Regions from separate parts of the Marinobacter sp. V34 genome, predicted to be linked through region 1. Evidence: predicted binding sites of a transcription regulator. Region 1 holds the regulator's gene; the other holds the start of a gene.
What was found. The regulator sigma-54, encoded in region 1, starts transcription at its own class of promoters, with help from an activator protein. The targets are predictions, from matches to a motif close to ANTGGCATNNANNTTGCTNT.

Region 1 (7,384 bases):
GAACGCCCCACAGGGCTCCGGCAAGAAAACGCCCGGAGCGGCCGAGCGATGCAATCACGTTCAACCCCAATCGGCCGAAAGTCGCCAGCCTGTCCATCAATTTCCTCTCCCGGCCATACTCCAGTCCTGAGCAGCATCAGCAGCCGGATAGTGAAACGGCACCGGACCATCCGGATGACCACGCAGGAACTGTTGCACCTGCTCAGATGGGTGCGCCCTTAACTCCTCGGGCGTGCCCTCGCCTATGATACGACCATCCGCGACGATACAGGCGTAGTGGCAGATACTCAGGGACTCAGGGACATCATGGGACACCAGAACGCTGGTCAGGCCCATGGAACTGTTGAGATCCCGGATAAGCTTGACAAGAACACCCATGGCAATCGGGTCCTGGCCGGTAAAGGGCTCATCGTACATGATCAGCTCCGGGTCCAGCGCAATGCTGCGAGCCAGGGCCACGCGCCGGGTCATACCGCCAGACAGTTCTGCCGGCATCAGATCCCGGGCTCCGCGAAGCCCTACAGCTTCGAGTTTCATAAGGACAATGTCCCGAATCATGTCTTCCGGCAAAGTGGTATGGACCCTGAGCGGGAAAGCCACGTTTTCAAAGACACTGAGATCTGTGAACAACGCCCCACTTTGGAATAGCATCCCCATCCTTTCCCGCAAACGGTAAAGCGCCTTGCGTTTGAGCTGAGGAACGTTTTCCCCCGCTACGGATATACGACCGGAATCCGGTTTCAACTGGCCGCCGATCAGCCGCAACAGCGTGGTCTTGCCAGTGCCACTTGGCCCCATGATGGCGGTAATCTTGCCGCGGGGAATATCCAGGTTGACGCCATCAAAGATACGGCGATTTCCGCGAGTGAAAACCACGTCTCTCAATTCAATGTAGGGGGCTGTGTCCATACCTGCTTCCAAAACCGCCTGAGTGTCGGTGAACCCGCATTCCCAGCCTTTAATGAGTGCGCTACATTATGTCAACCTGCCGTGAACCTCAATCCATCCGTCATAAAATGAACTGATGTCAATGATCAGTTTTGCTGAACGTCTTGTCATGAAGGGCAGCCAAAGCCATTGAAGTGATATACTTTTGCCACAACGAAAGCATCAACATTTCGAACCCGGAAGCCAGATGAACACCGAAACCAGCCAGACCTTCAGAGAATCCGCCCTGCGAGCCATCGAGATCGAGCGCGAGGCCATCCACGCCCTGACCGACCGGATTGATGACCGTTTCGTCCGCGCCTGCGAAGTAATCATGGCGTGCAAGGGCCGCGTTGTCGTGACCGGCATGGGCAAATCCGGCCATATCGGAAACAAGATCGCCGCCACCCTCGCCAGCACCGGAACGCCATCGTTCTTCGTACACCCGGGCGAGGCCAGCCACGGCGACCTGGGCATGATCACCAGCCAAGACGTGGTCCTGAGTATTTCCAACAGCGGCAACACCAGCGAAGTGTTGACTATTTTACCGTTAATCAAGCGCATGGGGGCCCCGCTGATCAGCATGACTGGCAATGAAAACTCCATTCTGGCCCGGGAGGCCGTTGCCAACCTGGATATCAGCGTTGCCCAGGAGGCCTGCCCCCTTGGACTGGCCCCCACCTCCAGCACCACGGCCACTCTGGTGATGGGCGATGCCCTCGCCGTGGCACTGCTTGAAGCCCGTGGTTTCAGCACCGAAGACTTTGCGCTCTCACACCCCGGTGGCAGCCTGGGCCGCAGGTTGCTACTGCGTGTCACCGATATTATGCACACCGGGGACCGGATCCCCCGCGTACAGGAAGGCACCACCCTCAGCGGCGCGCTGCTGGAGATTTCCCGCAAGGGCCTGGGTATGACGACGGTCATCAGCGCCGGGGGCGATCTGGTCGGCGTGTTTACAGACGGTGACCTTCGCCGCACCCTGGACCGTTCCGTGGACATTCACAACACGCCCATTGCCGAGGTCATGACCCGCAATGGGCGCGTGATCCACGATGACCAACTGGCCGCCGAGGCACTGAACATGATGGAAGAGCTGAAAATCAATGCCCTGCCCGTCATCAATCGCGACGGCAAACTGACTGGCGCTATCAACATGCACGACCTATTGCGGGCTGGAGTGATCTGATGGCCGACACCCTGCGCCCTCAATGGCCGGCGGACCTGATCGAGAAAGCCGCTGGCATTCGGCTCCTGGCCCTGGATGTGGACGGCATCATGACCGACGGCACCCTGCTGTTCAGCGCTTCGGGCGACGAGATGAAAGGATTCAACATTCTCGACGGCCTGGGCATCAAACAGGTTATGGCCGCTGGCATCAACGTTGCTGTTATTACCGGACGACGTTCGTCACTGACGGAAAAACGCATGAATGACCTCGGCATCTCGCATCTAATGCAAGGCCGCGAGGACAAGAAAGTAGCCTTGCGGGAACTGGCAGGACGGCTGGAGATCGCACCACACCAGATTGCCTACATGGGCGACGACCTACCGGACCTGCCCGCAATCCGTTACGCCGGACTGGGCATAACGGTACCGAACGGGTACTGGCTGGTGCGACAGCACGCGGATTTTTGCACGTCGGCAGCGGGGGGCAGCGGTGCGGTTCGTGAAGCGTGTGAACTACTGCTCTGTGCCTGCGGGCAGCTCAATGCCAGCCTGCAACCCTACCTGGAGCAGGACTGAATGGCCGCTGAAGCCCTCTATGCACGGCCCTGGGCACGAAGCCTGGGGCTGGCTGTCACGATAGTGGCACTGTTTTTCCTGCTCTGGCAAAGTGACGAGCCATCAGAGCCGGTGGATGCCGCCGCGCTGAGAGGAGAATCGGAACCAGACGGTTTCGTGGTTAATGGTCGCTACCTCTCCTTCGATGAGACCGGGCGGCTTACCGCACATTTCGAAAGCCCGCGCATTGAGCAATTCGAGGCCCGCAACCAAACCATTATGGAGTCACCGAATGCAACGCTCTACGGCGAACCTGGCAACGCACCCTGGCAAGTCCAGGCCAACAAAGGCCAATTCATGGAAGCTGACGACCTGGTCCACTTGACGGGGGATGTTCATGTGTCCCAGCAAGCCCAAGGTGGGCGCTCACTGACGTTAACTACGTCGACACTGACACTGGATAACGCTGAGCGTACAGTTTATACAGATGCCCCGGTGGAACTGACCGACTCGTTCAGCCTGACCCGCGCAACCGGCATGAAGGCCTGGATTGATGACCGAATCCTCGAACTCGACTCTCAAGTGGAAGGACGCTATGAGCCCGGCAAGTAAATTCATGCCCCATCCTCACCCCAAAGGACACCAATCGGTTGTGTCGCGCCCGGTGATCTCAGCGATTGCTCTGGTACTAACGCTGACCGTTGGCATGCCATTCGCTGCCGCCTTTGACCTGGAGTCCGACCAACCCATCACGGTCAACGCCGATAACGCACGGCTCGACGAAGGTCAGGGCATTGCAACCTATACCGGTTCCGTTGAAATGAGCCAGGGCGATGCCAACCTTATGGCGGACAAGGTTGTACTTCACCGGGATGAAAACGGCGTCAGTCGCATTGAAGCCACCGGTACCCCGGCACGCTATCGCCAGCCTGCCATGGAAGGCCAGGGTGAAACCGACGCTCGCGCCCTGACCATCACCTGGTCCGCCTCCGACAACCGGGTCACCTTTAAGCGCGAAGCCGTGATTGAACAGGGCGGCAACCTGTTCCGCGGTGACGTGATTCATTACGACAGCGCCGAGCGCGTGGTAACTGCGGAAGGCGCCGCTGACCAGGGCGATGGCAGCGGTCGCGTCGAAATGGTCATCCAGCCGCGCGGCAACTCCGGCAGCAATTCAGATAACCCTAACGGACAGGATACCGATGGCAGTTCTCAGGGCCAGTAACCTCGCAAAAAGCTACAAGCAGAAGAAGGTCGTCATCGACGTTTCCCTGGAAATTCGCAGTGGCGAGATCGTCGGTCTGCTTGGCCCCAATGGCGCGGGCAAAACAACGTGCTTCTACATGATTGTTGGCCTGGTCCCCGCCGACAATGGTCGCATCACCATCGACAATCAGGACATAACGCCACTACCCATGCATGGCCGAGCCCGAAAAGGAATCGGCTACCTGCCCCAGGAAGCCTCCGTGTTCCGCAAGCTCACCGTGCGCGACAACATACTGGCTATCCTGGAAACCCGCCGCGAACTCAAGCGAGCGGACCGAGAGGCCAAGTTAGAGGAACTGCTTGAAGAGTTTCACATCACCCACATCCGCGATAGCGTTGGCATGGCCCTTTCAGGGGGGGAGCGTCGGCGGGTGGAAATCGCCCGCGCGTTGGCGATGGAGCCGGCGTTCATCTTGCTGGACGAACCTTTCGCCGGGGTCGACCCCATCTCAGTGAGCGACATCAAGCAGATCATCCGGCACCTGCGGGACAAGGGCATCGGCGTACTGATCACCGACCACAATGTGCGGGAAACCCTCGATATCTGCGAGAATGCCTACATTGTCAGTGGCGGCCACATCATTGCCTCTGGCAACTCGGACGATATACTGGCCAACCAGCAGGTCAAAGAAGTGTATCTGGGCAACGAGTTTCGCCTGTAGTACACTCGGCAAAGAACTTGCTTGGCGCGGCAAGTAGCCAGCATACAAAGAGTTTTTGTGCAACCCCGGCTCCAGAGAGCGCCCGAGTGACGCAAAGAGAGAGCCTGAGTGACGGAAGAGAGAGACCGAGTGACGGATCCTGAACCATGGTTATGAAAGCCTCATTACAGTTAAAGCTGGGCCAAAGCCTGACCATGACGCCCCAGCTGCAACAGGCTATCAGGCTTCTGCAGCTCTCCACCCTGGATCTCCAGCAGGAAATCCAGCAAGCATTGGAATCCAACCCAATGCTGGAAACCTCGGAAGACGACGACAACCAGAATCCGGAATCAACGGACAGTGACAACGAATCCTCTGAAACTGCGTCGGCCGAGGAATCCAACACCACCTCCGACACCGCAACGGAGTGGGACGAATCCGAGAACGGGCCTGACTGGTCATCCGAAACGGACAGCCCCGACACCATTCCCGACGACCTTCCCGTCGACACCGCCTGGGATGACATTTACCAGTCAGCGCCCGCTTCAGCGGCCCGTAACGACGACGAAAACGACCACGACTTCGAGACCCGCAACTCCCCCACAGAGACACTTCAGGACCACCTGGAATGGCAACTGAATCTGACGCCCATGAGCGAGCGGGATCAGGCCATCGCCCACGCCCTGATGGATGCGGTTGATAACCACGGCTACCTGACCTCTCCGCTTGAGGAAATTCATTCAGGTATGGTGGACGAAGCCGATGAAGACCCGTTGGAACTGGACGAAGTGGAAGCCGTTCTTCACCGTCTTCAGCACTTCGACCCACCTGGCGTATTCGCCCGTAATCTGCAGGAATGCCTGCTGATCCAGCTAAACCAACTGCCCCCGGAAACGCCTTGGCTGGCCCAGGCGCGACTGGTGATCACCCACTATATAAACCTGCTGGGCAATCGCGATTACGCCCAACTGTTGCGCCGCAGTCGCCTGAAAGAAGAACAGCTACGGGACGTGCTGGCGCTTATTACCGGGCTGAACCCGCGCCCTGGCGACACGCTGGACCAGGGCGAGCCAGACTACGTCATACCTGATGTGATCGTGCGCAAACACAATGAGCGCTGGCGCGTGGAACTGAATCCTGAAATTGCACCGCGCATTCGTGTGAATGCAAGCTATGCTTCTCTTATAAAGCGTGCGGACAGCAGTGCCGACAACACTTACCTGCGAGACCAGTTGCAGGAAGCAAAGTGGTTCATCAAGAGCCTGCAAAGCCGCAACGAAACCCTACTCAAGGTGGCCACGCGCATTGTCGAGCACCAGCAGGGATTCCTGGATCATGGCGAGGAAGCCATGAAACCATTGATTCTCTCTGATATTGCCCAGGCGGTGGAAATGCACGAGTCGACCATTTCAAGGGTCACCACCCAGAAGTACATGCACACACCGCGGGGCATATTTGAACTTAAGTATTTTTTCTCAAGCCATGTTAGTACCGACGAGGGTGGAGAGTGCTCATCCACGGCAATCCGCGCGATGATCAAGAAACTGATTGCGACGGAAACTCCGAAAAAGCCATTGAGCGATAGCAAAATTGCAGCCATGCTAGGAGACCAGGGTATCAAGGTGGCTAGACGAACCGTGGCCAAGTATCGCGAGGCAATGCACATTCCTCCGTCCAACGAGCGAAAACGATTGGTGTAGGAAGCGTCTGTTCCCGGCCTCACGGGGAGAGCCCTTTCCTGAAAGTATACCGCCTGCAGCATAACGCTGTGGCACACAGCTGGCATCCTGACGGGTGCCGGCAAGCTGAAAACAGGAGAAGCCTATGCAACTCAATATTTCAGGCCATCACGTAGAACTGACTCCCGCACTGAAAGATTACGTATCAGGCAAATTTGAAAAGCTTGAGCGGCACTTCGACCATATCAGCAATTGCCAGGTTACCCTTGAGGTGGAAAAAGTGCGCCAGATGGCGGAAGCTACGCTTCACGTGATAGGTGGTGAGATTCACGCAAAGGCCGAAAACAGCGATATGTACGCTGCCATTGACGCATTGGTAGACAAGCTGGACAGGCAGATCCTGAAGCACAAAGAAAAGAACGTAGACCGGATGCATGGGAACGGCGCCCGCTAGGACGACTCCCCCTGCATGACAGTTAATCGAGCTGCGGCACTGGCTTACCAGGCAACACGTGCCGCAGCCTTTTTTTACGGAACTGCAGTCGATTCATGACCGACACATCCCTGACTATCGAGAACATTCTCGCGCCGGAGCTGACCCTTTGCCGGGTGCCTACGTCCAGCAAAAAGCGGGTTATGGAAACCATTGCCGAGCAGATCCAACAGCACGACTCTTTGCTCAGCGACACCGAGATATTCAACAACCTGGTCGCTCGCGAGCGGCTTGGAAGCACAGGTATCGGACAAGGCATTGCGATCCCCCACTGTCGCCTGGAAGGGCTGGATCACGTGGTCGGCGCTTTGCTGACCCTGGAAGAAGGCGTTGCGTTCGATGCCATCGACAATCAGCCGGTGGACCTCGTCTTTACCCTGATCGTCCCCAAGGAAGCCACCAGCGAGCATCTTGAGCTTTTGAGCCAGCTTGCTGAAAAGTTCAACGAGCGCGCATTCTGCGACCAACTGCGTCAGTGCACCGATGCAGCCTCTCTTTATCGCCGGATGACAGCCGAGACAAGCTGAATAACTCCATATCCAAGGTGAACGGGCTATGAAACTGATCATCGTCAGCGGCCGATCAGGTTCCGGGAAAAGTACCGCGTTACACGTTCTCGAAGACCTGGGCTATTACTGCATCGACAACCTGCC
Region 2 (7,384 bases), on a different contig from region 1:
GGTGGGGTTGATCACCAGGTCGTTATCACGGCTATGAATGCCACACAATTGGCCTTCATAGACTTCCTGACCCGGATCCAGGAACAGCTTGCCTCGACTCTGCAGTGTTTCCAGCGAGTAAGTCAGCGCCGCACCCGTAGCCATTGACACCAGCACCCCGTTTTGGCGGCTGGTGACATCACCGCTTTTGATCGGACCGTAATGGCTGAAGGTTGACGTCAGGATGCCCGAGCCGGATGTCATGGTCAGGAAAGCGTTACGGAAACCGATCAGCCCCCGCGCCGGAATCGTATACTCAAGACGCATACGGCCCTTTCCGTCCGGCACCATGTTGGTCATCTCGCCCTTGCGAAGCCCCATCTGATCCATAAGCGCACCCTGGTGCTGCTCTTCGATGTCGATGATGACGTTCTCATACGGCTCCTGCTTAACACCGTCGATCTCACGGATGACCACTTCCGGACGACCCACGGCGAGTTCAAAGTTCTCCCGGCGCATATTCTCTATCAGCACCGACAGATGCAGCTCACCACGACCAGAGACCTTAAATTTGTCTGCGGACTCGCCCTCTTCCACGCGCAAGGCAACGTTGTGCAGCAGTTCCTTTTCCAGTCGCTCCTTGATGTTGCGACTGGTGACGAATTTGCCTTCCTTGCCGCAGAACGGCGAATCATTGACCTGGAAAGTCATGGAAACCGTTGGCTCGTCGACCGTCAGCGGTGGCAGAGCCTCAACAGCGGACTGATCGCACAAGGTGTCAGAGATAAACAGCTCATCCATGCCGCTCACACAGATAATATCACCTGCCTGCGCCTCATCGACTTCAACACGCTGCAAGCCGGAGTGGCCCATGATCTTGAGTATACGGCCCTGGCGCTTCTTGCCATTGGCACCGATAGCGGTAACCGGGGAATTGGTTTTGACCTTGCCACGCATAATGCGGCCAATTCCGATCACACCCAGGAAACTGTTGTAGTCGAGCTGGGAAATCTGCATCTGGAACGGACCGTCACGATCGACATTGGGGGCAGGCACGTGGTCAACGATGGCCTGAAAAACCGCGTCCATGTTGTCGTCCAGTTTCTCGTGATCCATTCCGGCGATGCCGTTCAGGGCACTGGCATAAACAATCGGAAAGTCCAGCTGCTCATCGCTGGCGCCCAGGTTGTCGAACAGATCGAACACCTGATCCACCACCCAGTCCGGGCGAGCTCCGGGGCGGTCAATCTTGTTGACCACTACGATCGGATGCAAGCCGGCATCGAACGCTTTCTGGGTCACGAATCGGGTTTGCGGCATCGGGCCATCAATAGAGTCAACCACCAACAATACGCAATCAACCATGCTCATGACACGCTCGACTTCGCCCCCGAAATCGGCGTGCCCCGGAGTATCCACGATGTTGATGTCGTAGTCGTGCCACTTCAGCGCCGTATTCTTGGCCAGAATGGTAATGCCACGTTCTTTTTCCTGGTCATTGGAATCCATGACGCGCTCGTTTTCGAGCTCTTTGCGATCCAGCGTGCCGGACTGACGAAGAAGTTGGTCAACCAGCGTGGTCTTGCCGTGGTCAACGTGGGCGATGATGGCGATATTACGAAGTTTATCAATCACAACTATAATCCTGCAGCATGCACTGAATGACCTGAGAGGTCTTCAGCAGGCGCATAGCCCCTTACATGCCGTCTCAAATCCGTAAAATGAATTTCATTTGCCAGGCCGGGCAGCCAGGGTGCACCCTGACGAAACTCAGCGTTTTCACTGAATCTCCGGGGCGAAAATGAAGTGGCGCGCAGTATATAGCAAACTCACTTGCGTTTATATGACGAAAAACGCTTATCGGAGTAACGACGCGAACGCATCAATTTGGTGCATTATTTCGGTTCGCGCACCGTTTTAATGCACCACAAGAGGGCGACAGGGCCAGCCCAAATGCTCTTGTCGCTCCAAAACAGCCCGAATGCCTTGGTATTGTGCACTTGTGGCGCACGCATCAAAAACTGGCAAGGCTATTGCTAAACCTTAAGCAGCCGATTTTGCAGGTAACTCACAACAGCTTTTGTTAAGCTGCCGTACCTGAAAGAAAGATCGGGAGTCAGCACTGCTGAACGATCCGGCAACAACGCACACAGAAATCGCCCGCACTGCGGGATAACTGACGGAGCTTGCACAATGTCCAAGACGATTGATCTGATCAAGGAACACGAAGTCAAATGGGTCGACATGCGATTCACTGACAGCCGCGGTAAAGAGCAGCACGTGACCCTGCCCGCAACCGAGGTAAACGAAGATTTCTTCGCCGACGGTAAAATGTTCGACGGGTCTTCTATCTCTGGCTGGAAGGGCATCAACGAATCCGACATGATTTTGATGCCAGTCGACGAAACGTCTGTCCTTGATCCTTTCACTGAAGAAACGACGGTTAACATTACCTGTGACATCGTGGAGCCATCCACTATGCAGGGGTACGAGCGTGACCCACGCTCTGTTGCCAAGCGTGCCGAAGAATACCTGAAGTCAACCGGCATTGCCGATGGCGCCCTGTTTGGCCCAGAGCCCGAGTTCTTCGTATTCGACTCCGCCAAGTGGAAGGTCGACATGCAGGGCTCAATGTACGAACTGTACTCCGAAGAAGCAGCTTGGGTTTCCGGCGAAGACTTCGATCGCAATAACATCGGTCACCGTCCAGGCGTAAAAGGTGGCTACTTCCCCGTACCGCCGGTCGATAGCCTCCACGATCTGCGTGGTGCGATGTGTGCGGCCATGGAGTCCATGGGCCTGGAAATTGAAGTACACCACCACGAAGTGGGCACTGCAGGCCAGTGTGAAATTGGTGTTGGCGCCAACACCCTGACCCGCAAGGCTGATGAAGTTCAGATTCTCAAGTACTGCGTACACAACGTCGCGCACGCCTATGGCAAAACGGCGACCTTCATGCCCAAGCCTGTGGTCGGCGACAATGGTTCCGGCATGCACGTACACATGTCGCTGAACAAAGACGGCAAGAACCTGTTCGCTGGCGACGGCTATGCAGGCCTGAGCGAGATGGCCCTGTACTACATTGGCGGTGTCATCAAGCACTCCAAGGCCATCAACGCCTTCACCAACGCTTCCACCAACAGTTACAAGCGTCTGGTCCCGGGCTTCGAAGCACCGGTTATGCTGGCCTACTCCGCCCGTAACCGTTCTGCGTCCATCCGTATTCCTTACGTGAACAGCCCGAAGGGTCGTCGAATCGAAGTGCGCTTCCCCGACGCATCCGCCAACCCGTACCTGGCATTCGCAGCACTGATGATGGCCGGCCTCGACGGCATCCAGAACAAGATCCACCCGGGCGACGCCATGGACAAGGATCTGTACGACCTGCCGAAGGAAGAAGCCCTGAACATTCCGACCGTTGCCGAGACCTTCCAGGAAGCTCTGGATAGCCTCGAGGCAGACCACGAGTTCCTGACCCGTGGCGGCGTGTTTACCGAGGACATGATCGGCGGTTACATTGACCTGAAGCGTGGCGAAGTTGAAAAACTCAACATGACCACACATCCGGTCGAGTTCGAGTTGTACTACTCCTGCTAAGCTGTTAGTAAGCACAAGCAGACAGAAAAGCCCCGCCTTGCGCGGGGCTTTTTAGTGTACGACCGCACATTTCGACCAGCCTTAACGGAATGTAACCAAGCTGCGGGGTAATGGCGTTGAAATACTCAGGACTGGCGCTGATAATCGGATAAAACAATCAAACAGGTTGTCTCTATGAACGCAAGGCTCGCATTATTCTCAGGCATTGTCGCTCTCGCGGCGCTTCCAGTTTCCGCCGAGGTCTATCGTCAGGTGGATGCTCAGGGGAACGTTACTTATACCGACGAGCCCTCGGAAGGCACGCCTGCTGAGGAGATTAAGGTTAAGCCTGTCACCACGGTCACACTACCCAAACTCGAAGCGGTCCGGGAGCCAGAGCGGTTGCGGGAAAAAGTGCAGCAGGAAGGGTCCGTCTACGATAGTGTCCGTTTCCTTGCGCCGGGCAATGACCAGGCCTTCCATAGCGGCAGCGGCGACGTGGAATTCAGCGTGACCAGCTCGCCCGGCCTTCGGGACAGCCACAAGTACGAAGTGACTCTTGACGGCCAACCGGTGGGCCAGAGCGCTTCCAGAACGGTGATGGTGCGCAATGTGTTTCGCGGCACACACGATGCAGGCGTCAATATCGTCGACAGCAATGGTGTTACCGTCAAGAGCGGCGAAACCATCACCTTCACCATCCATCGACCCAGCGTCAACAACTGATGCACCCTTCCGGGGCCCCGACCGTTTCAGGCCGGGGTGCCAGACCAACGCAGACCTGTCGCGGTTAGCAAACCATCACACCATCCTTTAATGCCCCATTTTAGTGCGCCCGCACCATAAAAAAGCCATACTCTGACCACTCGCGGGGCGAATAGTCAGAGGCAGGCTTTACGCAATTATACTTCTGCACTACACCACAGCGTGCTCACAGGCCTGCAACCGCGCATGCCCGCTAAATGCGCACTTTCATCGCCACTAACAGCCAATGTGGTTCGCTTTTTGCAAAACTGCCTTAGCATACCGCAAGGCCCATCAAAAGGGACGAACGAATGGCAATGCCGGCCGGATACAAAAGCATACTGGACAGCCTGACCACAGCCGTACTGGTGCTGCGTGACGGATTACGAGTCCAATACCTGAACCCAGCCGCTGAAAGCCTGTTCGAAACCAGCGTAACCAGAAGCAAGGACGCCCCGATCAACGATATTCTGATCGACTCAGAAGATGCTCTGAAAACTCTGTATGCGGCAGCCGAGAATGGCCAGTCCTACACCCGACGCGAAGCGGAATTCATACTGACAAGCGGGTTGCGGCTAACGGTTGATTATTCGGTGTCTCCCATAAGCCTTGAGCCAACAGAACTGTTGATCGAGATCCAGCCCAGGGACCGCTTGCTACGGATCAGCCGGGAAGAGGACATTATCTCCCAGCAGGAAACCACTCGTATCCTGGTTCGGGGAATGGCCCACGAAATCAAGAATCCTTTGGGGGGCATTCGCGGGGCAGCCCAGTTGCTCGACCGGGAACTGAACAGCGAAGACCAGAAAGAGTACACCCAGGTAATCATTGCCGAGGCTGACCGCCTGCGAACCCTGGTGGACCGCATGCTCGGCCCAAACAAAGCCCCCAAGCTGGCGCCCACCAACATTCATGAGGTTCTGGAGCGCGTCAAGACTCTTCTGGAGGCGGAGAGCCGTGGCCGGCTGAACTTTCGGAGGGATTACGATCCCAGCCTGCCGGAATTCCAGGGCGACAAGGAACAGCTGATCCAGGCTTTCCTCAACATTGCGCGCAACGCCATGGAAGCCGCGTTCGAGAACCAGGCGGAGATGACCGGCGGCGAACAGCCGACCATCACCTTCCGCACACGCGCGTTGCGACAGTTCACCATCGGCCACAAACGCCATCGCCTGGTGTGCCGCGTGGATGTGATCGATAACGGCCCGGGCATACCACCGGATCTTCTGCAAAATATTTTCTACCCGATGATCAGCGGACGGGCGAGCGGTACAGGTCTCGGCCTGTCCATCACCCAAAGCATCATCGGGCAACATCATGGGCTTGTTGAATGTGAAAGCGAGCCCGGAAAAACCGACTTCATCATCTTCCTGCCCCTGGAGGAAAACCAATGAGCCAACCGGCAAACGTCTGGATAATTGACGATGACCGCAGTATACGCTGGGTGCTCGAGCGCGCCCTGAACCAGGCCGGTATGCAACCCCGCGTGTTTGAAAGTGGTGAAAGCATCATGATGAGGCTGGAACACGAACAGCCCGACGCCATCATCAGCGACATCCGCATGCCCGGCGTCGATGGCATCACCCTGCTCTCTCAGATCGTGGACGCACACCCGGACCTGCCGGTGATCATCATGACCGCCCACTCCGACCTGGAAAGCGCGGTGACCAGCTACCAGACTGGCGCCTTCGAATACCTTCCTAAACCGTTTGATGTGGACGACGCCGTTGCGCTGGCAAAGCGGGCTGTGGCTCACAGCCACGAGCGCCGGGCCACCTCGGAACCGCAAGCGGAAAGCGCCCAGCGGAATGCCGAAATCATTGGTGAAGCACCCGCGATGCAGGAAGTGTTCAGGGCCATCGGCCGACTGTCCCACTCCAACATAACCGTACTGATCAATGGCGAAAGTGGCACCGGCAAGGAGCTGGTTGCCCAGGCCCTGCACAATCACAGCCCCCGGGCGAGCCACCCCTTTATTGCACTGAACATGGCTGCGATTCCAAAGGACCTGATTGAGTCCGAACTATTTGGCCATGAGAAAGGCGCCTTCACCGGCGCGGCCGCCGCAAGACAGGGCCGCTTTGAACAGTCCAACGGCGGCACCCTGTTCCTGGACGAGATCGGTGATATGCCCGCCGACACCCAGACACGACTATTGCGGGTACTGGCCGATGGTGAATTCTATCGTGTGGGCGGCACCACCCCCATCAAGGTGGACGTCCGCATCATCGCCGCCACGCATCAGGATCTGGAAAAGCTCGTACAGGCGGGCACCTTCAGGGAAGATCTATTCCATCGCCTGAACGTCATCCGAGTACACCTGCCAAAACTTGCGGAACGCCGGGAGGATATCCCCCGGCTGATGGAACATTTCCTCAAGAGTGCAGCCCGGGAACTGGCAGTGGAAACCAAAATACTGCGCCCGGAAGCCGAAGAATACCTCACCACCCTGCCCTGGCCCGGCAACGTCCGCCAGCTTGAGAATACGTGCCGCTGGCTGACAGTGATGGCCAGTGGACGCGAAGTTCACATCGATGACCTACCGCCCGAGTTGGTGCAACAGGCCGAGGCGCCAGCCACCGGCCAGACCTGGCAGGAAGGCCTGCGCAACTGGTCGGAGCAGGAACTCAAACGCGGCCACAAAGGCATTCTGGATACCGCCGTGCCGGAATTTGAGCGCATCATGATCGAGACCGCATTGAAGCACACCGGCGGGCGCCGGCGTGATGCGTCCATCCTGCTGGGCTGGGGTCGGAACACTTTGACCCGCAAGATCAATGAACTGGGAATGGATCACCCGGAGGGGGAAGAGGACTGAGTCCCCTTCCCGCTATTTTTCCTGCCAGTAGATAACGCGGTCGTGGCCACGGTAGACGCCGAAGGTAGCCAGGGCTGAGGGATTTTCAAGCGAGCCATCGCCGTTAAAGTCATCCTGCAACCAGATAGGCACCACAAAGGTAGCGAGCACATCGCCACTGTTTGGCTCTCCTGGGGCAGTGAGTACGAGCTCGCTGCCGGGTTTCGGCCGACCCGCAGCAAGCGTATCTGAAACCCCCTCTACCGAAGTACTGCCCCCCGAGAGGCC

Region 2: the regulator sigma-54 is predicted to act here: its motif matches at 2,000-2,019, upstream of glnA (glutamate--ammonia ligase).

Annotation. Positions count from the first base shown of each region.
Region 1 covers NZ_JBUPZY010000003.1:385,709-393,092, forward strand. The annotation lists gene mlaE (lipid asymmetry maintenance ABC transporter permease subunit MlaE) at 1-97, opposite strand, end outside; gene AC0B60_RS07255 (ATP-binding cassette domain-containing protein) at 97-909, opposite strand; gene AC0B60_RS07260 (KpsF/GutQ family sugar-phosphate isomerase) at 1,136-2,116, shown strand; gene AC0B60_RS07265 (KdsC family phosphatase) at 2,116-2,673, shown strand; gene lptC (LPS export ABC transporter periplasmic protein LptC) at 2,674-3,264, shown strand; gene lptA (lipopolysaccharide transport periplasmic protein LptA) at 3,269-3,877, shown strand; gene lptB (LPS export ABC transporter ATP-binding protein) at 3,855-4,580, shown strand; gene AC0B60_RS07285 (RNA polymerase factor sigma-54) at 4,733-6,259, shown strand; gene hpf (ribosome hibernation promoting factor) at 6,384-6,692, shown strand; gene ptsN (PTS IIA-like nitrogen regulatory protein PtsN) at 6,788-7,258, shown strand; gene rapZ (RNase adapter RapZ) at 7,287-7,384, shown strand, end outside.
Region 2 covers NZ_JBUPZY010000013.1:62,555-69,938, reverse strand. The annotation lists gene typA (translational GTPase TypA) at 1-1,614, opposite strand, end outside; gene glnA (glutamate--ammonia ligase) at 2,173-3,576, shown strand; gene AC0B60_RS18365 (DUF4124 domain-containing protein) at 3,751-4,281, shown strand; gene glnL (nitrogen regulation protein NR(II)) at 4,611-5,693, shown strand; gene ntrC (nitrogen regulation protein NR(I)) at 5,690-7,117, shown strand; gene AC0B60_RS18350 (DUF6701 domain-containing protein) at 7,130-7,384, opposite strand, start outside.